3 regions of the Planococcus liqunii genome follow, and region 3 is predicted to be linked to each of the others. Evidence: predicted binding sites of a transcription regulator. Region 3 holds the regulator's gene; each other region holds the start of a gene.
The links. Region 3 encodes LexA, which represses DNA repair genes until DNA is damaged. Its sites were predicted from a motif close to CGAACATATGTTCG; they were not measured.
Positions count from the first base shown of each region.

Region 1: a site for LexA is predicted at 7,877-7,890, ahead of QWY22_RS11495 (YolD-like family protein). Genes of this name have one in related genera too.
Region 2: a site for LexA is predicted at 6,547-6,560, ahead of uvrB (excinuclease ABC subunit UvrB). Genes of this name have one in related genera too.

Region 1 covers NZ_CP129238.1:2,265,529-2,276,420, forward strand. The annotation lists gene msrA (peptide-methionine (S)-S-oxide reductase MsrA) at 1-476, opposite strand, end outside; gene QWY22_RS11450 (YpmS family protein) at 492-1,067, opposite strand; gene QWY22_RS11455 (GDSL-type esterase/lipase family protein) at 1,080-1,877, opposite strand; gene QWY22_RS11460 (DegV family protein) at 1,908-2,747, opposite strand; gene QWY22_RS11465 (lysophospholipid acyltransferase family protein) at 2,822-3,565, opposite strand; gene QWY22_RS11470 (dihydrofolate reductase) at 3,558-4,046, opposite strand; gene QWY22_RS11475 (thymidylate synthase) at 4,059-5,003, opposite strand; gene QWY22_RS11480 (YpjP family protein) at 5,109-5,705, opposite strand; gene QWY22_RS11485 (class I SAM-dependent methyltransferase) at 6,040-6,819, opposite strand; gene QWY22_RS11490 (BrxA/BrxB family bacilliredoxin) at 6,816-7,253, opposite strand; gene QWY22_RS11495 (YolD-like family protein) at 7,494-7,850, opposite strand; gene QWY22_RS11500 (hypothetical protein) at 8,711-8,956, shown strand; gene QWY22_RS11505 (VOC family protein) at 9,077-9,457, opposite strand; gene QWY22_RS11510 (hypothetical protein) at 9,498-9,812, opposite strand; gene QWY22_RS11515 (hypothetical protein) at 10,007-10,249, shown strand; gene QWY22_RS11520 (hypothetical protein) at 10,313-10,627, opposite strand.
Region 2 covers NZ_CP129238.1:1,187,868-1,198,759, forward strand. The annotation lists gene QWY22_RS05935 (S9 family peptidase) at 1-1,175, shown strand, start outside; gene QWY22_RS05940 (DUF5658 family protein) at 1,875-2,198, opposite strand; gene QWY22_RS05945 (enoyl-CoA hydratase-related protein) at 2,441-3,217, opposite strand; gene QWY22_RS05950 (ABC1 kinase family protein) at 3,319-4,935, shown strand; gene QWY22_RS05955 (YhjD family protein) at 5,055-5,423, shown strand; gene QWY22_RS05960 (competence protein ComK) at 5,516-6,070, opposite strand; gene QWY22_RS05965 (IDEAL domain-containing protein) at 6,248-6,487, shown strand; gene uvrB (excinuclease ABC subunit UvrB) at 6,630-8,612, shown strand; gene uvrA (excinuclease ABC subunit UvrA) at 8,619-10,892, shown strand, end outside.
Region 3 covers NZ_CP129238.1:2,426,738-2,437,629, forward strand. The annotation lists gene tkt (transketolase) at 36-2,039, opposite strand; gene QWY22_RS12330 (DUF896 domain-containing protein) at 2,127-2,360, opposite strand; gene QWY22_RS12335 (YneB family resolvase-like protein) at 2,418-3,071, opposite strand; gene yneA (cell division suppressor protein YneA) at 3,068-3,385, opposite strand; gene lexA (transcriptional repressor LexA) at 3,553-4,173, shown strand; gene QWY22_RS12350 (class I SAM-dependent methyltransferase) at 4,280-5,011, opposite strand; gene QWY22_RS12355 (hypothetical protein) at 5,092-5,286, opposite strand; gene QWY22_RS12360 (hypothetical protein) at 5,346-5,771, opposite strand; gene QWY22_RS12365 (hypothetical protein) at 5,913-6,113, opposite strand; gene QWY22_RS12370 (hypothetical protein) at 6,221-6,445, opposite strand; gene QWY22_RS12375 (DUF6376 family protein) at 6,608-7,054, opposite strand; gene glnA (type I glutamate--ammonia ligase) at 7,194-8,528, opposite strand; gene QWY22_RS12385 (MerR family transcriptional regulator) at 8,567-8,950, opposite strand; gene QWY22_RS12390 (methionine gamma-lyase family protein) at 9,073-10,305, opposite strand; gene QWY22_RS12395 (trimeric intracellular cation channel family protein) at 10,414-10,892, shown strand, end outside.

The DNA of each region.
Region 1 (10,892 bases), 160 kb from region 3:
GAATAGCGGTTATAATGGGCAGGGTTTTTCTTATAATAATCCTGATGGTAACCCTCCGCCAAATAAAACGGCTTGGCTTCCAAAATTTTCGTCGCAATCGGTTTGGAGAACTTTCCTGAATTCTCCAAATCGTGCTTGGATTGTTCTGCAGCGATCCGCTGCTCTTCGGAATGGTAGAAAATAGCCGTTTGGTAAGACTGGCCGCGGTCGAAAAACTGGCCCCCTGCATCGGTCGGATCAATTTGGCTCCAAAATACCTCCAGCAATTTCTCATATGGAAAAACGTCCGGCTGGAATGTAATCTGGACCGCTTCGTAATGGCCCGTTGTCTCGGAACATACTTGTTCATAAGTCGGATTTTCTACGTGTCCGCCTGTGTAACCGCTGACCACCGATTCAATGCCTTCATATGAATCGAATGGCTTGACCATGCACCAAAAACAGCCGCCTGCAAATGTCGCTTTTTCTGTCTTCATCCCATCACTCCGTTCTTATTGCTGAATGGTAACGCGCAACCGGATATCATCTTCCTCTAAATTGAACGAAGTTGCCTGAACCGAAATGCCGCCATCCAGCGGAATTTCCGTCAGTTTCAGCAGCACTTGTTCTTCTGCTGGCAAAACATCCATAAATTTGGGAAGATTCACCGAATCCCGTAATAATTTTAACGCAGATTCGGGTGGAATATCCAGCATGCCAACTTCCACTGATTTTTGGACCAGCAATAAATTGCCGTCTTCCTGCACTAACGGATCAAACCGGAGCAGGATCGGCAATGGCACTGAAAAGACTTCAATTTCCGTCGATAGGCTGACATCGCCGTTTACCGCTAAAGTCAGTGGAATCGGCGAATTGGCCATTTCCTGTTGGATATACGTGTTGGCAATTCCTTCAAAATCCGCTTTTGTCACATTCAGCACGACTGAATTGCCATTCAACGCTTCTACTGAACTTGCGCTTTCCAAGGAATGGCCTTTCGCTGGAGTGGTAAGAAAAATAATAAATGCCAGAAGTGCAAGAAGGTTTAATCCCAGCAAGACAAAAAAGGCCAAGCGCCAGACTTTCATCATCATCACTTCCTATTCCTGAAAACTCAACCCGCATTCTTCCATGCGTTCAAGAATCCTGTCTGTCATTAAGTCATATCCTTTGCTGTTTGGATGGAAAAAATCCGTATGGTACACCAAGTTGTCATTGCCGACAAACAAATCGCTTACCGGCACATAACATGCCAGCGGATCCGCTTCTGTAATTTTCCGCATCGATTCATTGTAGTCGGAGATGATTTGATCAAATTCCTCCACCTCATCGGTAATCAGAGAAAACGGGTTATAAACGCCGATGGCAATAATGGGGACGGTCGGATTAATGGACCGGATGGAAGCGTAGATGTTTTCGTATCGAGTTTCGTATACTTCCAATTCTTCAGTAAACGCGTCGACATTCAACGAAAACAAGTCCCGTTTAACAATCCGCATAATGTCATTGCCGCCAATCGTCATGACGACATAATCTGCTTCTGTCAACGGGCCAGTCAATTGCCCTTTTTGGAACATGGCAAGCAGCTGATCGCTTCTTCGGCCCCTTTTTGCTGTATTTTCCACAATCGCTCCCCGAACACCTGGCCAATCACTGATTTCACTTGCCAACCTGCCGACATAGCCGCCCCGGTTTTCCGTGTCGCCGACTCCTTGCGACAGCGAATCCCCAAGAGCGGTAATGATCAATGCTTGAGGGACAAAGTTAGGAGGCACTCGATATTCTGTAAAGGCAACCGGGATGCGCGGTTCCGCTTCGTCATTGCCAAAGATGAAAGTTGAACTGCATCCCGCTAATACAAACAGTGCCAAAACTACGATGAACAGGATGCGTTTCAAGTTTATCTCCCCCTTTGCTTTAGGAATGGCTTACTCTGTATAAAACATAAAGGCGAATGCCCCGACTCCTGTATGTGTTGAAATGACCGGTGTCGTGTAGTCCATTTTGATATCTGTAAATCCTGCTGCTTCCAGATCTTGTATCAGCGGGTTGGCCATATTAAAACCTTCTGCATGGGCAATACCGATTCCTTTAACTTGCTTTCCCTGCGTCCGCTCTTTAAAGTCGTTCATCAAATACTGGACGACTTGCTTGTAGCTGCGGGCTTTTGCCACAGGTGTATATTCGCCGCCGTCCAATGATGCAATCGGCTTGATTTTCAGGAAAGAACCGACCAATGCCCGCCCTTTTCCGATGCGGCCGCCCTTTACCATATTATCAAGCGTATCCAAAATGACATAAAGTTTGGTGTTTTTACGTATATGGTCCAGCCGAGAAACAATCTCTTCCATCGTTTTCCCTTCTCTCGCCATATCTGCTGCTTCCAACACTTGGAAAGCAAGTGCATGTGAAATGTAACGGGAATCGACGACCGTCACGTCTGTATCCGTAAGCTCGGCTGCTGTGCGTGCAGATTCCACGGTACCACTCATGCCGCCTGTCATATGGATGGACAGCACTTGATCACCGTTTTGGCCCAGGCGGTCGTATAATTCTTTAAAAATGCCCGGTGCCGGCTGCGAACTTTTCGGCAATTCCGGACTGTTTTCCATCAATTCCAGAAACGCTTTTGGTTCCAAGTCCACACGGTCAAGATAGGTTTTTCCGCCGATTTGGATGTTTAATGGAACAACATGCAAATCATATTGTTTAATGGCTTCCGGATTCAATTCCGAAGTAGAATCCGTTACGATATGAATTTTCGGCATTTCTTCACTCTCCTTATTTCTTATATTCCTATAATGGAAAGACCTGAAACGTTGAACAGGTTGGAAAAACAGATCTACTGGAGATCTGTTTTCCTTTGCGCCATCGCCTGGACTTCTGTTTCAATTGTCGTTTTGACTTTTTCAATCAGTTGCTTGGCGTCCATTTTTTCAATTTCTTCAGCAGAAATTGGCTCAAGCACTCCGATGGTGACATGCCCGGGCCGAATCTGGTTGCTGTTTTTTTCCATAATCTCGGATGTGCCGTGAATGGCAACCGGCACAATCGGCACCCCTGCATCTTTGGCAATGCGGATAAAACCGGATTTGAAATCGGTCACTCCTTCGCCTTTTGAACGGGTGCCTTCGGGGAAAATCAGGATGGAATGGCCATCTTTCAACTTTCCGACCGTGTCAGCTATCGATTTATAAGCGCTTTTCCGGTCCGTCCGGTCCAAAAATACACAATTCATGTCTTCCATATATACCGGAATGATTGGCAGTTTTTTTACTTCTTTTTTGGAAATAAACCCAAACGGCTTCGGAATTTCCGAAAGCAGAACCGGGATGTCAAAATTGCCTTCGTGATTGGCTACAAGAAGCGCCGCACCTTCCGGTAAATAGTCAAGCCCGCTCGTTTCTACACGGCTTTTTGTCCGGCCCATGATGCCTTTCGCCCATTTTTGGGGTTCCGTATGGATAAGGGCATCGTAATCCTGCTTGCTCAAATGCGCTTTTTGGGCTTGAAACTTTTTCAAATTCATTGCTGCAACCGGCAAATAGCCGAATAAAAACGAGAACGTCCGGAGAGATTTATACATGGCGGTTTTCCCGTTCCAGCACCAAGTAAACAAAGCGGATATCGCCCGAAACCTGCTCTTCCGATTCAGAAACGGCTGTCCATTCCGGACCGTATTCCGGAAAGAATGTATCTCCGTCAAATTCCTGTTTGATGAGTGTGATATATAGGCGGTCTGCTTGCGGGAGGATGGTCCGGAAGATTTGTTCTCCGCCGATGACCATCACTTCTTCATGCTGTTCTTCCGCGAGCCGGACCGCCTCATCCAAAGTATGGACGACGTCGATTCCGTCTGCCCGGTATTCCGGGTTGCGGGTCACCACGATATTGCGCCGCTTCGGCAGCGGACGCCCGATCGATTCGTACGTATTGCGCCCCATCACAATTCCTTTGCCGATGGTGTGTTTTTTGAAATAAGCCAGGTCTTCCGGAATATGCCAAGGCAACTGATTGTCTTTGCCAATTACCCGGTTTGGATCGTGTGCCACCATTAGTGAAATCATGTAAATTCCCCCTTAAACTGCAACAGGCGCTTTGATGCGCGGATGCGGGTCATAGCCCTCAATCGTAATGTCTGCCAGCTCCAAATCAAAAATCGACGCCACGTCTTCATTGATTTTCACGGTCGGCAATTTTCTTGGTTCTCTGGATAACTGTTCCGTCACTTGGTCAATGTGGTTCGCATACAAATGCGTATCTCCTGTTGTGTGGACAAAATCGCCCACTTCAAGACCGCATTCGCGGGCAATCAAATGCGTCAACAAAGCGTAGGACGCTATATTGAACGGCACGCCCAAAAAGACATCGGCGCTGCGCTGATATAATTGGCAGGATAACTTGCCGTCTGCGACATAAAACTGGAACATGATGTGGCATGGCGGAAGCGCCATGTCGTCGATAAACTCCGGGTTCCAGGCCGTCACCAGGTGGCGCCGTGAATCCGGGTTCTTTTTGATCGATTCGATGACATTTTTCAGCTGGTCGATCGTGCCGCCGTCGGTTTTCGCCCAAGAACGCCATTGCTTGCCGTAAACCGGCCCAAGATCCCCGTATTTTTCAGCGAATCCGTCTTCAGTCAAAATCTTTTCTTGGAACAGCGCCATTTGCTCTTTATAACGTTCGGCAAATTCGGGATCTTTCTGCGACCGTCTTCCGAAATCGGCCATGTCCGGCCCTTCGTATTCATCGCTTTCCACCCACTGGGCAAACGCCCATTCATCCCAAATGTGATTGTTTTCTTCCAATAAAGTTTTCACGTTTGTATCGCCTTTGATAAACCAAAGCAATTCCGAAACGATCAAGCGAAACGCCGTTTTTTTCGTGGTCATCAATGGAAAGCCCTCATTTAAGTCAAAGCGCATCTGGTGGCCGAACACACTCAAGGTGCCTGTACCGGTCCGATCTTCCTTTTTCGCGCCATTATGTAAGATATGCTGGCATAATTCTAAGTATTGTTTCATTTTTATTCGCCTCCATTATTATGTTTATCATAACAAAAACACACAAAAAAAACCGTTACAAATGTAACGGTTTTAAGAAGCTGCCAATATTGAACATTCCTGCTTTTACGAAAGCCATTTAGGCGGTGTGTTTTTAGACCAGTAAATATCCCCAAGGGCAATGTGCTTTTGGAAATTGTCTTCCGCCACATGGTAATGGAAGTTAAAGAAAAAGCCTTCGAGCGGTTTTTTCTCGGTTCTTACATGAAAGCGGATGGCATCTTTTGAAGTTTCTGTGTCGTAAATGTGAAAAATCTTTTCCGAATAATCGCCGGAAGGTTTTTCGGAGATTGCCAGCTTGCGTAAAGTTTCAGTATCCATGCCGGCAAAGTGCAAATCGATTGCCCGCTGGATATTCGGCAAAATAGCCGTCTCAAATTCATCTTGGATGACCGGTCCGATTTTCGTTCCGAATTTCAAGTATGCCTGTTCTTCGGCCGCTTTATGAACGGTATCCAGGATTGAAGGATGGGTATCGTAATAAAGTTCACTCGGATCGATCCAGTCAAAGCTGTATTGTTTGTCATTGCCAGTCGATGCATGCGAATTGCTGTGCGCTTTTTCATCTAATAAAGTTTCCCAAATCAGATGGTTGGGGGTAATCACTCCCAAGGTCAAAACAGCAACTGCAATCATCAAAGACTTTTGCCACCACTTCTTCATCCCTATCACCCTCAATTTTGAACAATTTATTAACACGTTTTGTAATTTATACGAATTTCGTGTGTAAAGGTTTCATCTTCTTGAAATTCATTGTACAATAATAGTAATCATTTAGCTCTGTTTTTTTGAAAAAGGAGGATTTTTTCATGGATGCTTCATTGCTTATCGGTATTGGACTATTATTTTTGCTTGGATATTTAGCTTCATTGAGCTTCACAGACTGAAGACTTCTTCCAGTTCGCTGGAAAACAAAAAAGGCAGCCCTCGGGCTGCCTTTTTTTATTATCCCGCAATATTGGTTTAAGCTTATCATCTGAAGCGGCGTTGGCCGCATTTACGGCGTTCGGCAGTCAATCAGCCCGTAATGGAATTTCGTATTCGGCCTCACCCTTCTGGCAAATCCGTACTTTTCAAAATCAGCCGAGCGGAAATGCGCTTTCAGGACTACGCTTTTGCGTGCTGCCCGAACCGCTTCCTTTACCCATTCGCCGGACAGTTGGCCCTCGTCTGCCGTTCCCCGCAGCGGCGTGAAATTCGAAGCTTCGGTAATTTCTTCGGTAAACATCGGATCCATATACACTACATCCACGGAATCATCCGGCAAGCTTTTCAGCAGTTCCACTGAATTCTTTGAAGCGACCTCGATCCGTTTCATGGCCTCATGCAAATGCGGCATCTCCTCGTACCGGCCCAATCCTTGTTCAATGACATAGGCAAGTACCGGATGGCTTTCACAACCGATGACTTTGCCTTCGCTGCCAACCCGGTAGGCCGCAACGATGGCGTCTGATGCCATGCCAAGTGTGCAATCGAAAAACACATCTCCCGCTTCCAGCTTGGAAACAGCAACAAGCGGATCTTCTTCAATCGGGCGTTTTGTCCGGAATGCCGCTGAATTGGGATGAAAAAAGAACGGCTCGGTTTTGCCCAATGGGTAAAATTCGAGTCGTTCTTTTGCTGCTACCAGCACATCCGCGCATTCTTCCGCATGGATTTTTTCGATCGAACGTTTTTTCCGGAGCACAAACGGAATGGAAAGATCTTCTGCCGCTTGAGCTGCCATCCGGTCAGTTTTGCCGTTCGGCCGGTATGCTGTCGTTACAATGGTCTTCACTGCGCCGATACCTGCTCCAGCACTTGAGTCAAGTGATCCCGGATATGTTCTACATCATGGTCTTCAATTTGTTCACGGGGGATAAAATATGCCAGCTGCCCGTCTTTCAAGACCGCAATCGAAGGCGAAGAAGGCGGGATTTCTTCAAAATAACTGCGCATTTGAGCCGTCGCTTCTTTGTCCTGCCCAGCAAAAACCGTCACTAAGTGATCCGGTTTCAAAGCAGTTGCCTGCAAAGCTTCGATCACTGCTGGACGAGCCAAACCTGCTGAACAGCCGCAGACCGAGTTGATGACAACCAGGCTGGTTCCTTGCGCTTCAGCCATATGCTCGTTTACTTCTTCAGCAGTCATTAATTCTTTAAAACCGTTCGTTGTTAGTTCTTGGCGCATTGGGACAACAATGCCTTTCATGTACTCATCATATGCGTTCATGGTTTCCCTACTTTCGTATAGTCTCTTTTTCGCTGGGTGAATAGCGTTTTCTCCTTACTATTCTAACCCAAGACCTATACGCTTTCATAGTTTTTCGCTTCTGCCGGTATATGAATGGTTGCCTTTATCCGTTTTAGCGAAAGAGTAAATTCCTGCATTTTTGCCTGGTCCGTGTCAAGCCGACTTGCTGTAGAAAAAAGCCATGGCACGTTAAAAACGTTCATCAATCAGCCCGTTGGTTCAATTGACAATCATGACCCCTACTATCTCATCCAATGGCAATCGTTTAATCCCGAACGGATCGTCGTAATAGATGGACTTTGTGGCGGTATCCATTCGTTTAACAGTACCGACGTGGTACTGATATTCGTGGTCTTTCCAGGATTTCATTCTGATGGTGCAATTGCGCTCCATAGCTTCTTCGATTTCCGCTTGAATCATTTGCGAATCCCAATCACCTATTTCCGTTTTGTTCTCAATGTTCTCTTCTTCGAACCATTGGCTCAATTTATTTATATGTCTAGTCAGCTTCAGCCCCTGCATATGTTCTTGTCCATTGGCATAATCGCTTTTTTCGATTTTTCTTGTCAATACCATGGTAATTCCTCCTTCATGAAGAGCTAAGAACGTTTGTTCTATTACTATATCATGAAGTATTAGAAAAGTACAAATATAATTGAATTGTTTATGATGACTAATATATTATTCATTAAAAAAAGCGAAATAATGCTAATTTCCCCTTCGGTTTCAGCGGCAGAAGTCCTTTTCTCTGCATGGCTCTACTGAACGGCGCGCCTCAAGCTTTGCATCTGTCAGCCATTTCCCACCGCTTACCAGCCCTTCTAAAAGGTTCCCTCTTTTCAGTGTAGGTTTTATGACATTTATCCTCATTCAGTGGCTAAAATTATTGGAAACAAACCATTTTGGCTTGATGATGCCGGGCAATAGGAGTATATTTTTCACATTCAGTCACGAAGGAGGAAGGTATATGCATTTAGTCCGATTGATTCCCGTTTTGTTTTTCTCACTCTCAGCCATTTCTTTATTCTCTTTTCAGGCAGGGGAAATTTTCAGCTCACTTCAAGAATTTTTCAATTTTTACAATCACAAATCTTAAAATAAAGTCCCTTCAAGGGATTTTTTATTTTCCTCCGTTTACGGGTGGACTTTTCCTCCTTTTCAGCACATATCTTCTGATCTCCGATCTATTCTTCCACCCTGACTTTCCTTCGTTAACCAGTGGTTGCAAAAGCTGCACATTCACTTTGCTTTTCAATATTTGAATGTTTTATGGCTAAACTGGCACAACCGCCTTCCTTAATTGTAATATCCGGGAGAGGATATCTTGTAAATTGCTAATTCACATACTACTATTAGTGAAACGGTGACCTGAATTAAATTTCGTTTCTATAGGCATGCGTATAAACAGATTTACTATAGAGAAGGAGTTGAAATCCGTGGATACAGTACAGGATGTAGAAATATATCTTTTGAGCAAAAAAAGCAATTTAACTGCGCGGCGCTGGGCAAAAAACAAACGGCTCAAGCAGCGGATTTTGGAAAAGCACCTGACTTGGAACGGAGACCATTTAAAAATCAATCGCATTGATATGTTAAAGCCTTTGCACTCGAATATCGATTATTACTTGGATCATCCTTCATTAATCGACGACCAGTTCAGGGATGAGGCAAGCCAGGCCTAAGCTTCTTGTGCACAGTCCTGAACTGGTCGTTCAACCATAAAAGCTGTGCAAAGCCGTAAATGGCTCTGCACTGCTTCTTTTTAATATCTCACTCTATTGTATGGCCGATCTGCTTGCAAACTATATTTGTGCAATTGCACAATATGCCCCTTGCGGATATTCAATCACTGCATAACTGTTCGGGCCGATCGGAGCTTTCGGTTCATAATGGACTTTGCCGCCCAACTTTCTACATGCTTCGAGACTCGCTTGCAAATTTTCAACCGAGAAGTAAACGAGCCAAACCGGCGGCAACGCTGCATTTTCTCCTTCTGGATGACAGATTCCTGCCACCGGCTCTCCGTCAGCACGCGCCATGACATAATCATCGTAACTCCCCATGCTCAATCCGGTATGCTGCCAACCGACAACTTGTTCGTAAAAGTCCCTTACTTGTTCCGTGCGAGTGACTGTTAGATCAGCGGACAGGATAGTCCCTGGGATAGTTTTCCCGTCTCCCATTTTCATTCCTCGCTTTCGTCCAATTGCTTTAATTTTTGAACTAAGTGCCAAGGTTCGGGTAATTTCGGTTTGCCTTTAGTGTTGTACACAGCTTCTGATGGGATTCAGAGCCGATGCCGTCCGGCAACTTCACAGGTTCAGCTTCTATCACGATGTTTTCTGCCATATAACGGCTCGCGTCCAGTTTTTCGTAATAATGATGAACATTTAGGACGTAAAAAGCGCAAAGTCCTTCATCTTCCCGAAAGTTTAAGTAGTCGCCTGGAATTGGCCGATAAAAAGAGTCTTCCGAAAGTGGAATTGTAAATTGCATCTCTCCGCCGCCGGGCGGTACTACATGTACAGCAATCTCCAAATTTACGCACCTGCCTTTCCGCCGAATATCGGATTCACCGCAAGAAGTTCAACTTCTTCATATATTTCATTTACATGTCTTTCCTGTAATAATCCCCTAAAAAAAGGGAGTCCGTGGTATATTATAGATATTGCAACACATGGATTCTATTAGACTTTTCTTAGTCACTTTCCATTTTGGAAAGGAGAATGCAAATGTCTTATGAAAGCATTAAAGACCTTTTAGAAACAGTCCGTTACTATCACACAGTCAATATTGAGCAGTCTTTCCACCGGGGGGATCAAACTTATATCTCCGTCAAATGCTTAAAAAATACCCGCACTTTGGAATTGACCTATATTGACAGCAAAGCAATCGTTCTCTACGAAAGTATTGAAGATGCCGCCCTTACCATCTATGAAGCGATTAACACACCAGAAACTTCTCAAACTTCCTGATTTTCAGGAGGTTTTTTTTATTTTTCCAGGCTATATTGGAAAGAGCTGAGAATTATCCGGAAATCAGAATTGCTCGTATTTGTGATTGATGAAGTGGAGCATTTCTTCAAACAAGCTGGCATCGTACCAGACGTACGGCACCACTTGGGATACGCCGTCGCTTTTAATCTGCAAGTTGGTAGCGCTTAGCTGAACAATTTTGGAATCATCGACGTCTTCTTCTTTTTCTTTGATTTCCTTACCCGAAAATTCCCGTTTCACCTTATCAAAAAAATAATTGCGTTTCTTTTCACTGTCAAAATCCCAGGACTCGTATTTTCCCTGGCATAAAATTTCAATGGAATAAATTTCGTTGTCTATTTCCAATTCGTTTTCCATGTGTATACCCCCTATTGGCATGAACTAATGAATAATATGGTTTAATGCAGTTTACCTCTTTCGGGTGTCCGGAAAACCTTTTCCAACATAAAAAGCCGGCAGATTTTACATCTGCCGGCTTTCAAACTGTAGACAAAGTATAAATTAAATGAATAGAAATGCATAAAACCAACCGGATCGGCCACTTCGCTTTCCGTGGGCTCAGCTTCAGCCTCCTCGCTGCTGAAAACCATGTGCTCCTGCATCGCTGCGCTAGCTTCGTCGC
Region 2 (10,892 bases), 1.2 Mb from region 3:
CCCATACCGATATTTACGTATACGATGCAGCGCAGCAATCAATCGTATGCTTGACGGAAGGGCTCGATGCACCGGTCGGCGATTATGTGGTAGCGGATCATCAGCAAGGGGCAGCAGCACCGGCCATGGTATGGACACAAGATGACCATCTGTATTTCCAAGTCTCCACAATGGGCGACGTCCGCTTGTATTTTGCTTCACTTGACGGGGCAATTTACCCGGCTTCTCCCGAAATGGAACATGTTTACGGCTATGACATTTCAAGAGATGGCGTGTTTGCAGTAGCGGCGATCAGCGATCCGGTGAATCCCGGCGAATTGTACAAACTGACAATTGCCACTGGAGAACGGGAACCATTAACCGAGTTTAATAAAACCTATCTGGAAGAAACGGAACTGATTGAGCCGGTGGCCATTGTCGCAGATGGTGCAAAAGGCTGGACCATCCATGGCTGGCTCATGAAACCGCGCGGCTTTAAAGAAGGCGAGAAATACCCGCTTGTGGTGAACATTCACGGAGGCCCGCATGCCATGTATGCCAATACGTTCTTCCATGAAATGCAGGTGCTGGCGGCGCGCGGCTTCGGCGTATTGTACGTCAACCCGCGCGGCAGCCACGGCTACAGCCAAGAGTTCGTCGATGCAGTGCGCGGCGATTACGGCGGCGGAGATTATGAAGACATCATGAAATCGCTTGAAGGAATCGTGGGCCAGCATAGCTGGATCGATGAAAATCGCCTGGGCGTGACCGGCGGCAGCTACGGCGGCTTTATGACCAATTGGATTGTCGGCCATACCGATCGCTTTAAAGCGGCCGTTACCCAACGCTCGATTTCCAACTGGGTGTCATTTTACGGCGTCTCAGACATCGGCTACTATTTCAGTGATTGGCAAATTGGTGCGGACATGACCGATGTCGAGACTTTGTGGCATCACTCGCCGCTGAAATATGCAAAAGACGTCGAGACGCCTCTGCTGATTCTTCATTCGGAGAACGATTTCCGCTGCCCGATCGAGCAGTCGGAACAGCTGTATGTCACGTTGAAGAGCATGGGCAAAGAAACCGAATTTGTGCGTTTCCCGGAAGCGGACCATAACCTGTCGCGCACCGGCAAACCGAACCTCCGTTTTGCCCGCCTTGAGCAAATTGCCGGCTGGATGGAGAAATACCTATAAGGAACGGAATTTTAAAGACCCCCAACTTTTGTTGGACATCTGAGCTTGTAGACGAAAGAATTTTCGTACGTCATGGATGAATAAAAATATAAAAGGACATCCCGGATCCTCCGTTTCAGCCGGACGCTTTCCGCGGGGTGCGGCCCAAGCCTCCTCGCTCGCTAGCGCTCCCTGCGGGGTCTTAGGACTCGCACTACTCCCGCAGGAGTCGCCGGCTTCCACTCCGGACCCTTAACTTGGAGGCTGCCCAGAGGTGTCGCTTTTTTCCTTTCGCGAACTGGCTGAGTTTCAATCGGATGACTCTTCACTTTCTTTATAGAAGAGAGACGCCCAACCGGGCTGGCCACGGAGACTCCTGTGGGAGCAGTGGAGGAGCAACGCGACGGAGCGACTCAGGTCGAAGGCCCCGCAGGCAAGACATTGGCCGAAGGTAGTGAGGCCAAGTCTTTGCGACGAAGCTAGCGCAGTGATGCAACGCTCTTTCATGTTTCGAAGCTAGCGAAGCGATGCAGAAACAGGAGCATCGGGTTTTCAAAGCGACGAGGAGACTGAGGCCGAGCCCACGGAAAGCGAAGTGGTCAGTCCGGTTGATTTTATACAGCTTTATTCATTTGATCTGGACTTGGTCTAGAGTCTGAGACGCCCAACTGCCGTTGGGCGTCTTCTTTATGCAAATAACCGGATACGAAGCAATGAGCATTAGGCGATGGCGACGAGGATGAGCCAGCTGGCATGAAGGATAAGGATCATGGAGTAGAGAATATTTGCAGATAGCAGCAGATAGCGCCAGTGGCGGGCCCGAATGGCAATGAAAGGCGTTAAAAGCAGGCTAAACAGGCATAGCGATAAGAACAGCTTGATGGTTAAAATGGCGAATGGCGAAAGGGAGCTCAGTAAAGGGTTGCCTTCTGTTATATAGCCTAAGCTGAGGCCGAAGAAAGTCAGCATGCCGTCCAAGACATTCAAAATACCAAGCGTCCAGACAGGGATTTTTAAAGGAGTGCTTCGCTCAAGTACGGCCATATGTCACCTCCTGCGTATAGTTGTTCCGATATAAACAATAGAGTCCTCTGATTTGTAGACGTTACTAAAAGAAATACCCAATCATCGCAAAGGTTAGTCATTTCTGACTAGAAAATATTTAATTTTATATTAATTTTATTTTTAATAGTCCATATAACCTGATTGGCGGATTTTTAAATGCATAGAAAAAGAAGGAGCGGCTCTAGGAGGCGCTCCTTCTTCGTTTGTTTTGTGACTCGCACTTATTTGCCTTTAAAAACAGGTTTCCGTTTTTCGCTGAACGCCATAAGGGCCTCGACCCGATCTTCAGTCGGAATGGTCAGCTCGTAAGCTTTGCGTTCGATATTCAAGCCCGTCTGCAAGTCTGCATTCATGCCATTCTTGATGGCAAATTTCGCCTGCTGCAGAGCAATCGGTCCATTGGACAGCATCATATCGGCGAATTGGGCGGTGACGTCCACCAGTTCAGCGCGCGGCGCCACTTTGGTGACAAGCCCGTATGCCAAAGCTTCAGCCGACTTTAAGCGGCGTGCCGTCAAAATCAATTCCATTGCTTTGGATTCTCCGATTAAACGCGGCAGCCGCTGTGTGCCGCCGGCTCCCGGAATAATGGCCAGGCTGGTTTCGGTCAAACCGAGCAGTGTATCATCTGTAATGATGCGGAAATCGCAGGCCAGCGCCAGTTCCATACCGCCCCCGAAGGCAAAACCGTTCATCATGGCAATTGTCGGCTGCGGCAAATTTTCAATCGTGGTAAAGACTTCTCCGATTTTAAAGATATTGCGCTTCACATGTTGTTCAGTGAGCGTTTTGCGTTCTTTCAAATCGGCTCCAACGCTAAACGCTTTTTCGCCGGCGCCGGTGAAGATCACGACGCGGATATCCGGATTGATGCGGATTGCTTCGACCACCTGGCCAAGCTCGGCTAGCATGTCATAATTGAAAGCATTCATGGAATCCGGCCGGTTCAAGGTGACAAATGCCAGATTGCCGTGTTGTTCGTAATGAATTGTGTCCATTTCCATCCCCCTTAGTATCATTCCATCCATTAAAAACATACCATTTTTTGGACTATTCCGCCAACCCGCTCTATAATAAAGCGCAGAGAGGGGATTTCTGTATGAACCGTATCACGTTTATCCGCATTTATCGAATTGTTTATATGGCTATTAAATTTTATACGCAGGCGACGCTTTTTCAGCGCCGGTACCGCGGCAGGTGGAATCCGATTGTTGAGGAAAAGTGGAACCGGCTGGTTACCAAGCAAGCGAAGCAATACAAGACACTCGCCTTAAAACTGGGTGGTCTGATGATTAAAATGGGGCAGTTCTTGTCCACCCGGGCTGATATCATGCCGCCGTCTTTTTTGGAGGAACTGGAAGGGCTGACTGACCGGGTGCCATCAGTGGCGCGGGAAAAAATTGTTTCGGTGCTTGAATCGGAATGGAATTCCCCGTATACCAGTTATTTGTCTGAGCTGTCGGCAAGTGCTGTAGCTTCGGCTTCCATTGGAGAAGTATATAAGGGTGTATTGAAAGACGGCACGATTGTTGCGCTGAAAGTCCAACGTCCGGGAACCGACCGGCTGCTGCGGGCAGATTTTCAGGCGATGCGCATCGTTATCTGGTTTATGAAGACCTTTACGCCGCTTTCAAAGCAAATCAATTTCAATCAATTGTTCCGGGAAATGACCGAGACCATCGGTGCCGAACTGAATTTCCTTCAGGAACTGCAAAGCGGGCGATCGTTCGCAGACCGTTTTTCCGAAATGCAAGGCATTCGCTTCCCGGTTTATTTTGATGAAATCTCGACCTGCCGTGTACTGGCGATGGAATGGATCGAAGGAGCACGCATCACGGATTTGGCCTTTATTGAAAAGAACGAACTCGACCGCCATGAAATTGCCGAGCGTTTGTTCATCCTGTTTCTTGAGCAAGTCCTTTACGGCGGTCAGTTCCATGCAGATCCGCACGGGGGCAATGTGTTGCTGAAACCGGACGGCACGATTGTGCTGATCGATTTTGGCATGACTGGCACCATCACGAAAAAGGATTCTCAGGCAGTGCTGCGGATTGCCGAAGGCATTATCTTCAAGAATTATGATCAAGTGATTGATGCGCTTGAAGAATTGCGCTTTCTGCTGCCGCAGGCCGACCGCGAGCTGCTGGCCGATACCATCGCACGCTTAGTCGCCGCCTATGAATCGAACGAATTGATGCAGATGGACAGCTTCGTAGTGGAACGGCTGTTCAAAGACATGCAGAATATTGTGCGCACCCAGCCTGTCCAGCTGCCGGCTGAGTTTGCTTTTTTTGGCCGGGCAGCCTCCATTTTTGTCGGGGTGCTGAACGTGCTTGACCCGGGAATCGATTTGCTGGCGCTGGCACGGCCGCGCGTCATCGAATGGGCATCTTCCCAGCAGGAAGAAAAGCGTGTATTCGGCCGTGCCGATGTTCTCCGCTGGGTGCTGAACGCATCAGGGCCTTTGCGCGTGTTCCCGCAGAAAGTAATCAATTACCTGGAAGAACCGGAACGGCTGCGCCATTACCTGGAAAACCGGGATGGCCGTGAACGGGAGCATCAGCGGGACTTGCAGAGCCGCATGTTTGCCGGCATTTTCACGATTTTGTCGTTTTTCGGTATCTCAACAGCCGTCTGGTTTTCTCATGAACCGCTCATCTGGGTCTCCGGTGTGTTTTTTGCCGGATCGCTGTGGACTTATCGCTCAATCAAATAAGAACGAAAAATCTGTGCCTTACCGGGCGCAGATTTTTTTTGGCAAGTCTTGCAATTTGGCCATTTCAGGGTAGAATTAAAAATAAGAACAAACGTTCCCTTTTTGAGGAGGTGTAAAACATGCCGTTGATCTCACAAGAGGAAGTTGTCCATTTTGAGAAAGCTATTTATTTGCCAATGGTGCTTATCATCCTCGAACGCGACCGGTCTTTATTCGAAAAAGGAACTTTTAAGTTGAAGCGGCCATACATTGAACTGGTGGACAACGCAATCAAGCTTGTCCAAAAAGAGCTGCAGGAAACGAAGATCCATATGCGCAAGCACCACATGAAAATGATCAGGGGAATTGGAGATGATACATTTACCGAGTACGTCTTTTACCACGGCGGCTACGAGGACCACCGGCGTTATTTGAACTTGCGCTTGCGCAACCGGGTGGAAGAATTGCTGCGTGTGTATTTAGCGATGTCCAATCGGCAAATCTGGTAGGAGAAGAGAGCTTGCAAAAAAGCAGGCATAAAAAAGAAGCCGATGGAATACCTCGGCTTCTGCCTGCTTTTTTGCCGTTTCAACTGGAAAACTTAATCGAGAGGATGTTGTCTTCTAGGGGGATATCGGCGCTTTGTCAAATAGACCATTTGGTGTTGATGAACCTGCTGTGCATTTTTAAAATAACGGCGCAACGATCCAGCAAAGGAATGCTGATTCCTTAAAGCGATCGGAGATACATCGAGAGGAACGGTTACGCCATTGCTTAAATACACAATGCTGCCTTTTCCGCTGTCATCGCTTTCCACCAATTCGACGGCGTCAAAATTGAGCCACACTGATTCTTTGTTTTTCGGAGAATGCGTAGGGAAGAAGAGAAGCGGATTGCCATAATACTCCCCGATAATAATGGGCGGCTTGTGTTTGACGCGGACTGCTTTTTGGGAATAGAGAGTCGCGCTCTCCAGTGAACCCCTATAAAAACTGCATGAAGAACTGACTGTTTTGTAAACGGACTCTTCTACGACAAACTCGCTTCGATCTTCAATAACACGTGTCCAGCTGCGATTGCCGTCTATATACGGCAAAAGTGCGTATGTATTGCTGCACACCGTATAAGAAGAGGGCTGATGATTCCTTTTACCCATTATGCTATACCCCCCAAATTTACTATACAAATATTATTGTAACAATAAATGGAAGATTTTCAATTGTTTTTATTTCAAAAATAAAATTTTTTCTATTTCATTAGAATTTTCAAAAAACAATTGATTGTTGATAGCTTTATCATGTATACTAATGAAAAGCATTCGGGGTGATGAAGAATGGAAAACTATTATTCTTATGCTGACTTCATGAAAGCGATGGCTCAAACGAAGAAAATCACTGAAGCGGAAAAACTGCTGAACGATATTTATCTGGATCTATTCTTGAAGCATGTACACCGCTCACAGCAGGAAGAACAGCTCATGACGCTTATCGACCAAGCCCTGGACAACAACGACCGTGAAGCATTTGCCACTTATTCAGCCCAATTGCAGGCTTTAAAGTGCGAAGATGAATAAAAATCAAAACCGCCCTTAAGGGGCGGTTTTTTTATTTTGCTTCAAAAAAGATGCCTCAAAAAACATACGTTCGCTTTTTGTTAGGGGATTTTTAGGGCATATGATAAAATAGGGACAGCGAAACAAACGGGAGGACGTTAAGATGAAACAGGAATTTAAACTCCAGGCACCTTATGAGCCGGCAGGAGATCAGCCTGCAGCCATAGCAGAACTTACACAAGGCATCATTAATGGCAAGCGTTGCCAGACTTTGCTCGGTGCAACAGGTACAGGGAAAACTTACACCATGTCGAATGTCATTCAGCAAGTGAAAAAGCCGACGCTCGTCATGGCGCACAACAAAACATTGGCAGGGCAGCTTTACAGTGAATTCAAGGAATTCTTTCCGGATAACGCGGTTGAATATTTTGTCAGTTATTACGATTACTATCAGCCGGAAGCTTACGTGCCCCAATCAGATACGTATATAGAAAAAGATGCAAGCATCAACGATGAAATCGACAAACTTCGCCACTCCGCGACAAGTTCGTTGTTTGAGCGGGATGATGTCATTGTCATTGCTTCCGTATCCTGCATTTACGGCCTCGGTTCTCCTAAAGAGTACCGGGAGCTTGTCGTTTCTCTCCGGAAAGGAATGGAAATCGAACGCAATCAGCTGCTGCGGAAATTGGTGGATGTCCAGTATGAGCGAAACGACATCAACTTCATCCGCGGAACTTTCCGCGTTCGCGGAGACGTAGTGGAAATTTTTCCGGCATCACGCGATGAACGCTGTCTGCGTGTTGAGTTTTTTGGAGATGAAATCGATCGGATCCGTGAAGTGGATGCGTTGACCGGTGAAATTATCGGCGAGCGGGAACATGTCGCGATCTTCCCGGCATCCCACTTCGTTACCCGAGAAGAAAAAATGGTGAAAGCCATTGAAAATATTGAAGCGGAACTGGAAGAACGCTTAAAAGAAATGCGTGCAGAAGATAAACTGCTTGAAGCGCAGCGCCTTGAACAGCGCACACGCTACGATTTGGAAATGATGCGGGAAATGGGCTTTTGCTCAGGCATCGAAAACTATTCCCGCCACTTGACGCTGCGCCCTCCAGGCGCCCAGCCTTACACGCTCATCGATTACTTCCCGGAAGATTTCCTGCTGGTAGTCGATGAAAGCCATGTCACGCTGCCGCAGGTCCGCGGCATGTTCAACGGTGACCAGGCACGCAAGAAAGTGTTGGTCGACCATGGTTTCCGCCTGCCTTCAGCGATGGACAACCGGCCGCTGACATTCGATGAATTTGAAAAGCATATCCATCAGGCCGTTTTTGTTTCCGCAACGCCGGGGCCATATGAATTGGAACATACACCGGAAATGGTGGAACAGATTATCCGGCCGACCGGACTGTTGGATCCGACCATTGAAGTGCGTCCGATCGAAGGCCAGATCGATGACTTAATGGATGAAATCCGCCAGCGCACGGAAAGAAATGAACGGGTGCTCGTAACAACATTAACGAAGAAAATGTCCGAAGACCTGACGGCTTATTTGAAAGAAGCAGGGATTAAAGTCAATTACCTGCACTCGGAGATCAAGACACTGGAGCGAATCGAAATTATCCGTGAATTGCGGATGGGTGTTTACGATGTGCTTGTCGGCATCAACTTGCTTCGGGAAGGGCTGGACATTCCGGAAGTTTCTCTTGTCACCATCCTTGATGCCGACAAGGAAGGCTTCTTGCGGTCAGAACGCTCGCTTATTCAAACGATGGGGCGTGCGGCGCGGAATTCCAACGGCCATGTCATCATGTACGCCGATAAAATGACCGACTCGATGCAAAAAGCGATTGATGAAACGACACGCCGGCGCACGATACAGGCCGCTTACAATGAAAAACATGGCATTACGCCAATTACAATCGAAAAGAAAATCCGGGATGTGATCCGGGCCACGGTCGCAGCAGAAGAGACGGAAGAATACGTTTCAAAAGCGGCAGCCGGCAAGAAGCTCAAAAAAGAAGATCGCGTGAAATTGATTACTTTACTGGAAACAGAAATGAAAGAAGCAGCCAAAGCGCTCGATTTCGAACGGGCAGCCGAACTGCGAGATACAGTGCTGGAATTGAAAGCGGAAGGGTGATAAAGCTTGAAAAATCAGGAAATACGAATCCAAGGCGCGCGTGCGCATAATTTAAAAAACATTGATGTCGTCATTCCACGGGATCAGCTTGTGGTTATGACGGGCCTTTCCGGTTCAGGGAAATCTTCTTTGGCATTTGATACGATTTACGCGGAAGGGCAGCGAAGATATGTGGAGTCGCTGTCTTCTTATGCCCGCCAGTTTTTAGGGCAAATGGACAAGCCGGATGTCGACTCGATTGAAGGTTTGTCGCCGGCGATTTCCATTGACCAGAAGACGACGAGCAAAAATCCGCGTTCGACAGTAGCTACCGTAACCGAGATTTATGATTATATGCGTTTAATGTATGCGCGAATCGGAAAGCCGATCTGCCCGAATCACGGCATTGAAATTTCATCCCAAACCATTGAACAGATGGTGGACCGTCTGCTGGAATATCCGGAGCGGACCAAAATGCAGATTTTAGCACCGGTCGTTTCAGGAAGAAAAGGCACTCATGCAAAATTGCTGGAAGACATTAAAAAACAGGGATATGTACGTGTGCGGGTCAATGGCGATTTGGTTGACCTGGATGATGACATCAACTTGGATAAAAACAAAAAACATTCGATTGAAGTGGTCATTGACCGCGTCATTATGAAAGAAGGCATTGCCACACGCCTCAGCGATTCCCTGGAATCTGCGCTGCGCATTGCGGATGGCCGGGTGTTGGTCGATGTCATGGAACAGGAAGAGCTGTTGTTCAGCGAGCACCACGCCTGCCCAATTTGCGGATTTTCCATCGGTGAACTGGAGCCGCGCATGTTCTCGTTCAACTCGCCGTTTGGCGCCTGCCCGGAATGCGATGGGCTTGGCCATAAACTGGAAGTGGATCCGGACCTTGTGATTCCGGACTGGAGCGTTTCATTGGAAAACGATGCACTTGCTCCGTGGAAACCGACAAGTTCGCAATATTATCCGCAGATGCTGAAAGCCGTCTGCAACCATTACAAAATTGACATGACAGTGCCCGTCAGCGAATTGCCGGAAGAACACATTCAGATTTTGCTTCACGGCTCCGGCCATGACAAAATCCGTTTCCGCTACGAAAACGACTACGGACAAATCCGCGACAACCACATCCATTTTGAAGGCGTCATGACCAATGTCGACCGGCGCTTCCGGGAAACATCTTCGGATTGGACCCGCGAACAAATGGAAAAATACATGGGCGAACAGCCTTGCCCTGCTTGTAAAGGCCATCGGTTAAAACCGGAATCACTCGCAGTGAAAGTGAATGATTTGCATATTGGCCTGGTTTCCGAGTTTTCAATTGTTGAAGCGGATGAGTTTTTCGAGAATCTGGTATTGTCGGAAAAAGACGCACAAATTGCAAGTGCCATCGTCCGGGAAATCCGTGAACGGGTCAGTTTCCTGATCAACGTCGGGCTCGATTATTTAACTTTAAACCGGGCTTCCGGTACATTGTCTGGCGGCGAAGCGCAGCGGATCCGCCTGGCGACGCAAATCGGTTCAAGGCTGACAGGTGTCTTATACATCTTGGATGAGCCATCCATCGGCCTGCATCAGCGGGACAACGACCGGTTGATCGGTGCGCTGAAAGACATGCGCGATTTAGGAAATACCTTGATTGTTGTAGAACACGATGAAGATACGATGCTGGCAGCCGATTACTTGATTGATATCGGGCCAGGAGCCGGAGTGCACGGCGGTGAAATCATTGCGGCCGGTACTCCTGAGAAAGTGATGAAAAACAAAAAGTCCTTAACGGGCCAATATTTGAACGGAACAAAATTCATTCCGCTGCCTGCAGAGCGAAGACAGTCGGACGGCCGCGCAATTTCCATCCGCGGCGCAAACGAAAACAACTTGAAAAAAGTAAGCGTGGATATCCCACTGGGCATGTTCGTAGCGGTCACAGGCGTATCCGGATCGGGGAAAAGTACGTTGATCAATGAAATCCTCTACAAATCGCTCGCCAGCAAATTGAACCGGGCACGGATAAAACCCGGCAAGCACGATTCGATTGAAGGCATTGACGAACTTGAAAAAGTGATTGATATTGACCAATCGCCGATCGGCCGGACGCCGCGGTCCAATCCTGCTACTTATACCGGTGTATTCGACGATATCCGCGATGTCTATGCATCGACGAACGAAGCGAAAGTGCGCGGCTATAAAAAAGGGCGTTTCAGTTTCAACGTCAAGGGCGGACGCTGTGAAGCATGCCGTGGAGATGGTATTATAAAAATAGAAATGCATTTCCTGCCGGATGTTTAC
Region 3 (10,892 bases):
CGGAAGCAATCTTCCGCTTCCGCTTTTCTGTCATATTATTGTTCGTTGATCAAATTCTTGACTTTGTTGACCACGTTTTCTGGAGTAAAGCCGAATTCTTTCATGATGCGCTCGCCCGGTGCACTTGCACCGAAGCGGTCGATGGAAAGGATATCGCCTTCATCGCCAGTGTAGCGTTCCCAGCCGAATGATGATCCCATTTCGATCGCCAAACGTTTTTTCACTGTTTTTGGAATGACGGACTGTTTGTATTCTTTGTCTTGTTTCTCGAAACGGTCCCAAGAAGGCATCGATACAACAGAAACCGAAATTCCTTCTTCAGCCAATTGCTTCTGTGCTGCTACAGCAAGGCTGACTTCAGATCCAGTCGCAAGAAGCAATGCTTGCGGGTTTTCTGCAGGAGAAACCACATACGCACCTTTTTCCACGCCGCTTTCTGAAAGCTCGCCTGAATGCTCAAGCACTGGCAAGTCCTGGCGGGAAAGAACAAGCAAAGTTGGAGTTGTTTTTGCAGTCAATGCCAACTTCCAAGCTGCTTTTGTTTCGTTTGCATCTGCTGGACGGACAACGCTCAAATTCGGCATTGCACGAAGTGACGCAAGATGTTCAACCGGCTCGTGAGTCGGTCCATCTTCCCCGACCGCTACGCTGTCGTGTGTAAATACAAATGTTACTGGAAGTCCCATCAGTGCCGCCAAACGGATGGCTGGGCGTACGTAGTCGCTGAATACGAAGAACGTGCCGCCGAATACATGAAGGCCGCCGTGAAGCGCCATGCCGTTTAACGCAGTACCCATCGCAAATTCACGTACTCCAAACCAGATATTGCGTCCGGCTGGGTTTTCAGCGTCAAAGTCGCCTCCGCCTTTGATGTTGGTTTTGTTAGATCCTGCAAGGTCCGCACTGCCTCCGAAGAACGAAGGAACCGCTTTGGCAATGGCATTGACCATATCGCCAGAAGACGCACGCGTCGCTTGCTTCTTGCCAACTTCATAAGTCGGGAATTCCGCATCGAAGTTTTCAGGAAGTTCACCTTTGATCGCTTTTTGAAGTTGAGCCGCAAGTTCCGGATGCTCGGATTCGTACTGTTTGTAAAGCTCGTTCCAAGCTGCTTCCGCTTTGCCGCCAAGCTCATCTGTTGCTTGTTTGAATGTTTCATAGACTTCTTCAGGAACGTGGAAGTCCTGATCAAATGTCCACTTGTAGTATTCTTTAGCCAGTTTCATTTCGTCTTCGCCAAGTGGTGCACCGTGCGCATCTGCTTTACCGGATTTGTTTGGAGCTCCGTAGCCGATTACGGTTTTCACTTCAATGATTGTCGGTTTGTCGGATGACTGTTTAGCCTGAGCAATTTTTTCAGACAAATCGTCCAGCTCGTTGCCGTCGTTTACACGCAAGTAGTTCCAGCCATAAGACTCGAAACGTTTTTGAATGTCTTCCGAGAAACTCATGCTCAAGTCGCCATCAAGCGAAATGTCGTTGCTGTCATAAAGGACAACCAATTTGTTCAATTTCAAATGGCCGGCAAGTGAGATCGCTTCACCAGCAACACCTTCCATCAAATCCCCGTCTCCGCATAAAGCGAATGTGTGGTGGTCAACGATGTCCAGGTTTTCTTTATTGTATGTAGCTGCTAAATGGCGTTCTGCCATCGCCATTCCGACTGCCATCCCAATCCCTTGTCCAAGCGGGCCCGTAGTGGCTTCTACACCTTTCGTGTGGTGGTATTCAGGGTGTCCAGGTGTTTTGGAATCCCATTGGCGGAAGTTTTTGATTTCGTCCAATGACAAGCCATATCCGCTTAAGTGAAGCAAGCTATATAGAAGCATCGATCCGTGTCCAGCCGATAACACAAAACGGTCGCGGTTGAACCAGTCCGGATTGCTCGGGTTATGGTGCATGTGTTTAGTCCATAAAGTGTAAGCCATAGGAGCAGCGCCCATTGGCAATCCAGGGTGGCCCGAATTAGCTTTTTCGATAGCATCTATGGAAAGTGTGCGAATCGTAGTCACTGCAAGTTGATCTGCATGGTTTGACATAAAAAAACATCCTCTCTAATACAAAATTTCATCCCTTTCTAGTGTAGTCAACAATAGAAAAGAATACAAATAAAAAAAGAATAAGTATTAATTTAAATACTTATTCTCGCGGATATTTTTAATTTTGTCAGGCGTTACATCGTCGCCGTTCGGATCGATCACTTTTACGTTTTCAATTGTTCCGCGCATCGTTTTGCGGAAAACCTGCAAATATTCTTCCCGCAAGGAAGATTGCTCTTTTGCTTCTTCAACTGACAAGCCAGCAGTTTTCGATTTACGCGATAATTCGTTGATTCGCTTTAATTTATCTGGAGATAACATCAAATACCACCTTTCTTCTTTCATATCGTACAAAAGAAGAGGCATTTCTGCAATATATTAGCCCTGTTTCATCTGTTCAAATTCTTTATAGCGCCGATGGACGGTTGCTTTGCTGGCCTTGTAGCCAAACCCTTGCAAGGTGATCGCAATCTCATGGAAAGTCAATCCGTTTTCTTTCAGGCTGACAATTTGGTCAATCGGCAAATCAAGGCGTTCCCGGCCTTCCGGATTGCCTTTGCCTTTCAAGTTTTTTTCAGGTTTATAGCCATTTTCGACTGCGCGCTTCATGCCGCGCTTGATTTTGGCATTATGTATTTTCCGTTGATATTCTTCTACAATCGCTAAAATTTCCAGCACCATATCGTCCATATCGTTTAACGCGATTGGACCCCGGTCGGATAAGGTATACACTTCAACTCCGTATTTTTTCATGACATGCAAAAGAGCAATGCGGGCATGGCCTCGCCCAAGACGGGTTTCGTCCTGGACAAAGACCGCATCGATTTTTTCAGTCTTGATGCAATTCAGCATTTCGAGCAGACCTTCCCGGTCCATTTCATAGCCGCTATGCTGATCGGAAAAAATTTGGTCAACGATATACGATTGTTCAAATGCAAATTTCAGCAATTCTTCTTCTTGTCTTTCGAGCGAAGTTTCTTGAGTGTCTTTCGTGGTACTGACTCGGCAATAGATTAACGCAGTCTTTTTCATTCTGCATCACCTGCCAGCTTGATGGTTTCATCTGGGGCATATTTTAGTCGATCACTGGGAATCTTAATCGATTGACCGGCGACGATTTTCGAAGTAGTTAAACCGTTTTCCTTCATAATTTCGTCTATCCACTGCTGATGGGGAGTTTCACCGCTGAAAGATTCCGCTAATGTCCATAAAGTATCGCCTTCTTCAATTTGCACATGGCTCATTTGAGCTTCTTCGTTATTGTGGTTCACCACGGTAAAAATCGAAAATATAAGAATCAATGTAAATAATGCAGTAAAATAAGAATGTTTTTGGATAATTGTCATATGAACCGCCTCCTAGGAATGTGTGTTCGGAATATATGTTCTTATGTTAATGCGAACAAGTGTTTTTGTCAACAAATAAATTCGAACCTATGTTTGCATTTCAAAGCCCAAGTTGATATACTATGGGTAGAAAAACATAACTGAACAACTAAAAAGAGGTGAAACTGTTGAAAAAAGTATCGAAGCGCCAAGAAGATATTTTAACTTTCATAAAAGACGAAGTTCGGGCAAAAGGCTATCCGCCTTCCGTACGTGAAATTGGAGAAGCAGTTGGCTTGGCATCAAGTTCGACTGTCCATGGCCATTTGGCAAGATTGGAAAGCAAAGGCTTAATCCGGCGCGACCCGACAAAACCAAGAGCGATTGAAATTATCAGCACAGACGATGCGTTAATCGAAAAAAATCCTGTATTGCATGTGCCTTTGATCGGTAAAGTTACGGCAGGCTTGCCAATTACGGCTATTGAAAACGTGGAAGAATACTTCCCATTGCCGCAAAGCTACGGCACGGAAGAAGACCATATCTTCATGCTGGAAATTATGGGTGAAAGTATGATCGAAGCAGGCATCCTGAACGGGGACTACGTTGTTGTACGCCAGCAGCAGTCCGCAAACAATGGCGACATTGTTGTCGCAATGACTGCTGATGACGAAGCAACCGTCAAACGCTTTTTCCGCGAAGAAGGCTACTTCCGTTTGCAGCCTGAAAACTCCTCGATGGATCCGATTATCGTAGACCAAGTCTCCATTTTGGGCAAAGTCGTCGGCGTCTACCGCCAAATTCATTAAAAAAGATTGTTTCTTGTTAACCTATGCAAGAACCATGATGGCCCAAACGAAAAAACGCTGAGATTTTTTTCTCAGCGTTTTTTCATTTGGAATGACTTTGTGCTTTTTATTTTTCACACGAAAACACCAGCATGACCGGGATGCGCCGGCGCCGCTGATACTCTTCCTCGCTGGTGAACGATTGGCGGTCGGGTTCCCCTTCACGCAAAGCTTTCACTTTAAAACCGGCTCCTGTCAAAGCTGTAAAATAAGTTTCAATTGTCCGGTGGTGTTTGACGACGATTTTATCAATCCAAGGTTCTTTTCGTTCACCTTGGATAAAATAGTCATCGACCAGCCAGTTTTCTCTTCTTTCACCGGCTTGCTTGCTTTCAAATGACGAAGTCGTCAAAGGATGCTGAACACTGAACAGGAAATGGCCTTGTTCGTTTAAGCTTGCGTACACTTTGGCAAATAATGTTTCGACATCTTCTATATAGTGTATGGCAAAGCGGGACGTCACTACATCAAACCTTCCCTTTGGAAAAGGGTATTCTTCCATTGTCCCTTGAAAAAGAGTGCCAGAGGTCTCTTTTAAGGTTTCCTTCGCCAATAAGGCCATGGCTTCAGATCCCTCGACTCCTTCATAGGATACTGCTCCTGCAGCCATCAGTTCACGCCCGAAAGCGGCATCTCCACAACCCAAATCCAGGATGCGCTTCCCGCTCACATCTCCTAACAGTTCGAAAATGATCGGCTTTTCAATTGCATTGTTCGGGCTTTCTTGCCGCCCTCTGCGTTTTAAATAATTCGATAAAAAATCAGTTTGGTCATATACACTTGAGCCTTTGAATTCCAATGCTGCGATTCCCCCTTTGTTTTCTATCCCATTTTTTGGCTATAAAACAAGCATGCGCTGCGAGAGCGATGCTTGTTTTATCAAGATTCATTGACAACGATATATTTTACAAGATTAATCGTGATCCGGTAAATTTTTTTGCTTGCTTCATCCGTCACATCATATGTTCCGTTTGAAGGGATTTTGGCTAAAGCAGATTCTTTGTCTACAGCTTGTACAGAAAGAACAATCGTGTTGCCTTGGTCGAAATAAAATTCCACTTGAAATGTTTTCATTTGGTGACCTCCTCTGTTATTGCTTTAAGACGCTTCCTTCAGTGTAACATACCGGCAGGCTATTGCTGATTATATATTTCTTTATAGGCAATAACTTTCAGGGCCAGCATTTCTTCCTCCGTCAGTTTGCCTTCCAGTTTCTGCACGGCTTCCTGTGGCGTCATGGTGCCGCTTTGGACACCATTTCGTATCGTATTCAGTTCAGTCATGCCAACTTTTTGAACTAGTACCCGAGTCGCCTGTCCTGTTGTATTAAAGGGCAATGAACTTTCATCTGCTGCTTTTGCCTCTTCGATATACCCGGATAGCTCAGGATCGCTTTCTACATATTCCTTAACTTCATCCAGTTTCCCGCTGCTTTCCATTTGTTCAGTTGCCTCATCTACTATTTTCTCCGAAGCCATATTTGTTCCGAAATAATACACAGCAACGGCGCCTAAAGAAAACACAACGAGCAGTACAATTAAGACTTTCAATATTTTCATCTATGAATCCTCCAATTTATCTTTGCTATTAAGACGCTACTCCAGCAAAAAAGTTACAGTCTCTAAAATAGACAATACCCTGAACCTGGACTCTTTTCTAGAAAAGGATCCAGTTTCAGGGTGTTGAGGGTCAAAGCTCACTTAATTTTCGTTCTTCAGTTTCCGCTGCTCAGCTATCCACCAATCAATATGGTTTGAATCGAAAAAGATCATGTCTCCATATGCCTGGCTATGCGGAATCTTTCGTTGGGCCATAAAGTGCTGCACCCGCTCTTCGGTCATTGGGTAACCCACTGTTTCCAAATATTCCAGCAGATTTTTTATCCCTTGTATCTTTTTCATTTAATCACCCCCACAAAATCCTCCTGGCACATATGCCACAGAAAATTCAGTACGAGTTATTAACATATTAAAAGGGTACTTTTATTCATACCCGATATGCAGCTTTTTTAACCCCCTCTTCTCGAAGTGGTCACCGGTTCCGTGTAATTTTTGATTTTCACTAATTTAATGTCGGTTTTATTAAAAATATTCAATTCGCCAAAGACATCTTCAAATTGGACAATATTTTCAGAAAGAGCCATTGCAGCGACGTTTTCCCTCGACTCCGCTTCTACCGTTCTTTCAACTGTCAGCCCTTTTTCCAAAAAATACTGGATCACAAATTTTTTCACGGTCTCACCTCCTCTTTAAACTTTCTTCAATCATCTGCTTGAATCCTTTAAAAACCAACGAATTTCAGCGATTTTCACTATTTCGGAAAAAGTCAGCAGCTTATACGTATCTAAAAAAGCCAGCATTGGTCTGCTGGCAGTTCGGTTCTGAAAATGCTCTATTTAATTGCCTAAATTTTTGATTTGTTCAATGATGCTGGTAATTTCCTGAAGAGATTGGAACGCCTGGTTATTCTTCAGCACTTCTGAATTGAGTTTGCCGCCTTCTATGTTCTCCAAATACAAGTCGATGCCTTCCACTGCGCGTTTGTTTTGGTCCACTACTTGCTGGTGCAGGTCTGCCCCGATTTCAGGGGCTTCCAGCTCATTGAATTCTTCGATATTTGTTTTCATTTCTTCCAGCTTTGTCTCCAGTTCTTTTGCAGCCTGCTCGTCATTGACCGCTCTTTTTGCCAGATCCGGGACTTCCTTGCCAAAAGCTGTGGCCTCGTTTGCGTATTCGGAAGCTTCCGTGGCGTAATTCAAAGTATTGTTGACCCCTTCAAGCGCCGAACAGCCGCTGAGCAACATGCCGCTTGCTATTAGAAATGCCAGAGATATCTTTTTCATATTGTGCCTCCTGCGTATACTGACTTATTGGCATCAGTATAACATGTAGCTTGCGATCTTTCTAAGGTTGGCAAGCATGATCAAGAATATAAAGAAATAAAAAAACCGTTGAAGCTTAAAAGCTCCAACGGTCCATCTATTAATACATCTTCAAGTATTGCTCGCGCTCCCATGGGTGTACGGCAATGCGGAACATGTCCCACTCAATTTCTTTTGCTTCAACAAAGTTATTGAGGATGTGCTCGCCAAGAGCTTTCTTCATCACTTCGTCGCTTTGCAGTTCTTGTAGTGCGGCATACAATGTCGGCGGAAGGTCTTGGATGCCAACAGCTTCGCGTTCTTTCCGGTTCATTGCATAGATGTTGCGGTCAACCGCTTTCGGCGGCGTCATTTTGTTCTTGATGCCATCAAGGCCAGCTGCTAAAAGAGCCGCCATTGCCAGATACGGATTGGCTGCTGGATCTACTGAACGCACTTCTACACGCGTCGACAAACCGCGTGAAGCCGGAACGCGAATCAACGGACTGCGGTTTTGCCCCGACCAAGCCACATAGCAAGGCGCTTCATATCCTGGCACCAATCGTTTATACGAGTTGACTGTAGGATTTGTAATTGCCGTAAAGCCTTGGGCGTGCTCAAGAATCCCCGCTAAGAACTGGTAAGCTGTTTCGCTTAATTTCATTTCGCCGTCTTCGTCAAGGAACGCATTTTCGTTTCCTTTGAAAAGGGAAACGTTCATGTGCATCCCTGATCCGCTCACACCGAATAATGGCTTCGGCATAAATGTAGCATGCAATCCGTGTTTACGCGCAATCGTCTTAACGACCAATTTGAACGTCTGAATATCATCACATGCTTTCAAGGCAGCAGCATATTTAAAGTCGATTTCGTGCTGGCCTGGAGCTACTTCATGATGGGAAGCTTCAATTTCAAAGCCCATCTCTTCCAATTCCAAAACGATGTCGCGGCGGCAGTTTTCGCCAAGGTCCATAGGAGCCAAGTCAAAATATCCGCCGTTGTCGTTCAGTTCAAGCGAAGGTTCCCCGCTCGCGTCCAATTTGAACAGGAAGAATTCCGGTTCCGGCCCAAGGTTGAAATGCGTGAAGCCCAGCTCTTCCATTTCTTTAAGTACACGTTTTAAGTTATTGCGTGGATCGCCTTCAAACGGCGTACCATCCGCACGGTAAATGTCGCAGATCAAACGCGCGACTTTCCCTTTCCCGGTGATCCAAGGGAAGACGACCCAAGTATCCAAATCCGGGAATAAGTACATATCCGATTCTTCGATGCGCACAAATCCATCGATGGAAGAACCGTCGAACATCATTTTATTATCGAGTGCTTTGTCCAATTGGGACGTCGGAATTTCAACGTTTTTAATGATTCCGAGGATGTCGGTGAATTGCAGTCGGATAAAGTTTACTTCTTCTTCTTTCACTAATCGTTTAATGTCTTCCTTCGTGTACTTGCCCATGTTCTCTTCACTCTCCTATAAGTTTTATGTAACCCGTCTCAATGGAAGAAACGGGATAAATCCCCCTGGCGATGACCGCCTCTGTCATAAGCCTTTAAGCTCATGAATTCTTCCCGCATAATCTGGCGCAATTCAGCATCGCTGATTGTTTTCGGATTAGCTTGTTCAACTTTTGGCTGAACGTTCATGGAAAAAATTTTCTTGATGCCGGCCATATTCAAGCCTTGATCCAAATAATCTTTGATCTCCAGCAGGGTATCCACGTCATTTAACGAAAACATGCGCTTATTTCCCTCTGTTCGGGCAGGGCTGATCAGCTCGTGCTCTTCATAGTAACGGATTTGGCGCGCTGTGAGTTCCGTCAGCTGCATGACAATGCTGATTGGAAGAAGCGGCATGGTCCGGCGAACCCGATTCGTCATTTTTTTCACCCTTTTCACTTATTACTACTCTCTCAGTATAAGTCATGTCAGTTTATCTGTCAACACCATGTAAGATAACCTGACACATTAAAAATCCCGCATCGTAAAATGCGGGACTAAGCTTACAGCAATCCGCTGTTTTTTAAGGTCTCCACTGAATTTAAGACAGCAATTTTCACATGTTCATAAGTTAAGCCGCCTTGGATAAAAGCGGTATAAGGCGGACGGATCGGGCCATCTGCCGTCAGTTCGATGCTGGAGCCCTGGACAAACGTGCCTGCGGCCATGATGACATCATCTTCATAGCCCGGCATATAGGCCGGTTCCGGTTTGAACTGCGCATTGACCGGCGAACTTGCCTGGATGGTCTGGCAAAAAGCAATCATTTGCTCAGCGGTCTTGAACGATACAGACTGGATCAAATCCGTCCGTTTAGCCGAGTAATGAGGCGTGGTGTGCATACCGATCGATTCAAGCAAGGCGGAAGTGAAAATAGCGCCTTTCAACGCTTGTGATACGATATGCGGAGCCATGAAAAAGCCCTGATACATATCAGGAAGCGCATTTAAAGAAGCCCCAGCCTCTCCTCCTATACCCGGAGAAGTCATGCGGTAACCGCATTTTTCGACTAAATCTTTTTTTCCGGCAATATAGCCGCCGATTTTTGCCATGCCACCGCCTGGATTTTTGATTAACGAGCCCGCAATCAAATCTGCTCCCGCTTCAATCGGTTCGCGCTCTTCGACAAACTCACCGTAGCAATTGTCGACAAAAATGATGGCATCGGATTTCAGCACACGGATTCTTGTCACCATGTCTTCGATTTCATCTACCGTAAATGAAGGCCGTGTATCGTAGCCGCGCGATCGCTGGATCGCAATGACTTTCGTTTTCTCGTGGATCACCGATTCCGCAGCTGCCCAGTCAATTTCATTGGATTCAGTCAGCGGGACATGCTGGTAGCTGATGCCGAAGTCTTTCAGCGATCCCGTATCTTGTTCGCCTCCGGAGACAATGGAATCGAGCGTATCGTAAGGCTTGCCGGTAATGTACAACAATTCGTCCCCCGGGCGCAAAACGCCGAACAAGGAAATCGTGATGGCGTGCGTACCGGAAATGATTTGTGGGCGCACCAGTGCCGCTTCCGCACGAAAAACATCGGCATACACCCGTTCCAACGTATCGCGGCCTTCGTCGTCATAGCCATAGCCGGTCGACGGATTGAAATGATGGTCACTGACTTTCTGGCGGTGGAAGGCATCCAGCACCTTCTTTTGATTCAAAAAGGCAATATCGTCTGCTTTTCTTAGCTCTTTTTGTATGGTTTCTTCTATATCCCTGATCATCGTTTGCATCTAATTCTCCATTCTTGTGTACTTACTTATCTATTATGCAAGGAAACTTGAAAATGCGTCAAATTCTGCTACAATTCATAGAGTTGAAGAGATTGGGAGGATGCCAAAATGGCGTGGGAAGTATTAAGTGCTATCGGGACGATCGCTTTTGCGGTGTCCGGCGCTATTATCGCAATGGAAGAAGAATATGATATTTTCGGAGTGTACTTGTTGGGCGTGGTGACGGCATTCGGTGGAGGGGCGATCCGGAATTTGCTGATCGGGGTTCCGGTGTCGGCGCTCTGGGAACAGGAAATGATGTTCCAGCTGGCGCTCGCATCCATTACACTGGCTTTTTTGTTTCCAAACCGGCTGCTCGGCCCGTGGAATCGCTGGGGGAATTTTTTCGATGCCATCGGCTTGTCTGCTTTTGCCATCCAAGGCGCCTTGTATGCCGTGGATTTGAACATGCCGGTGTATGCCGTCGTTGTGGCAGCCGTCTTGACCGGCTCCGGCGGAGGCATGGTACGGGATCTGCTTGCCGGCCGGAAACCGCTGGTGCTAAGGGCGGAAATTTATGCCGTCTGGGCAGCCATTGCCGGCATATT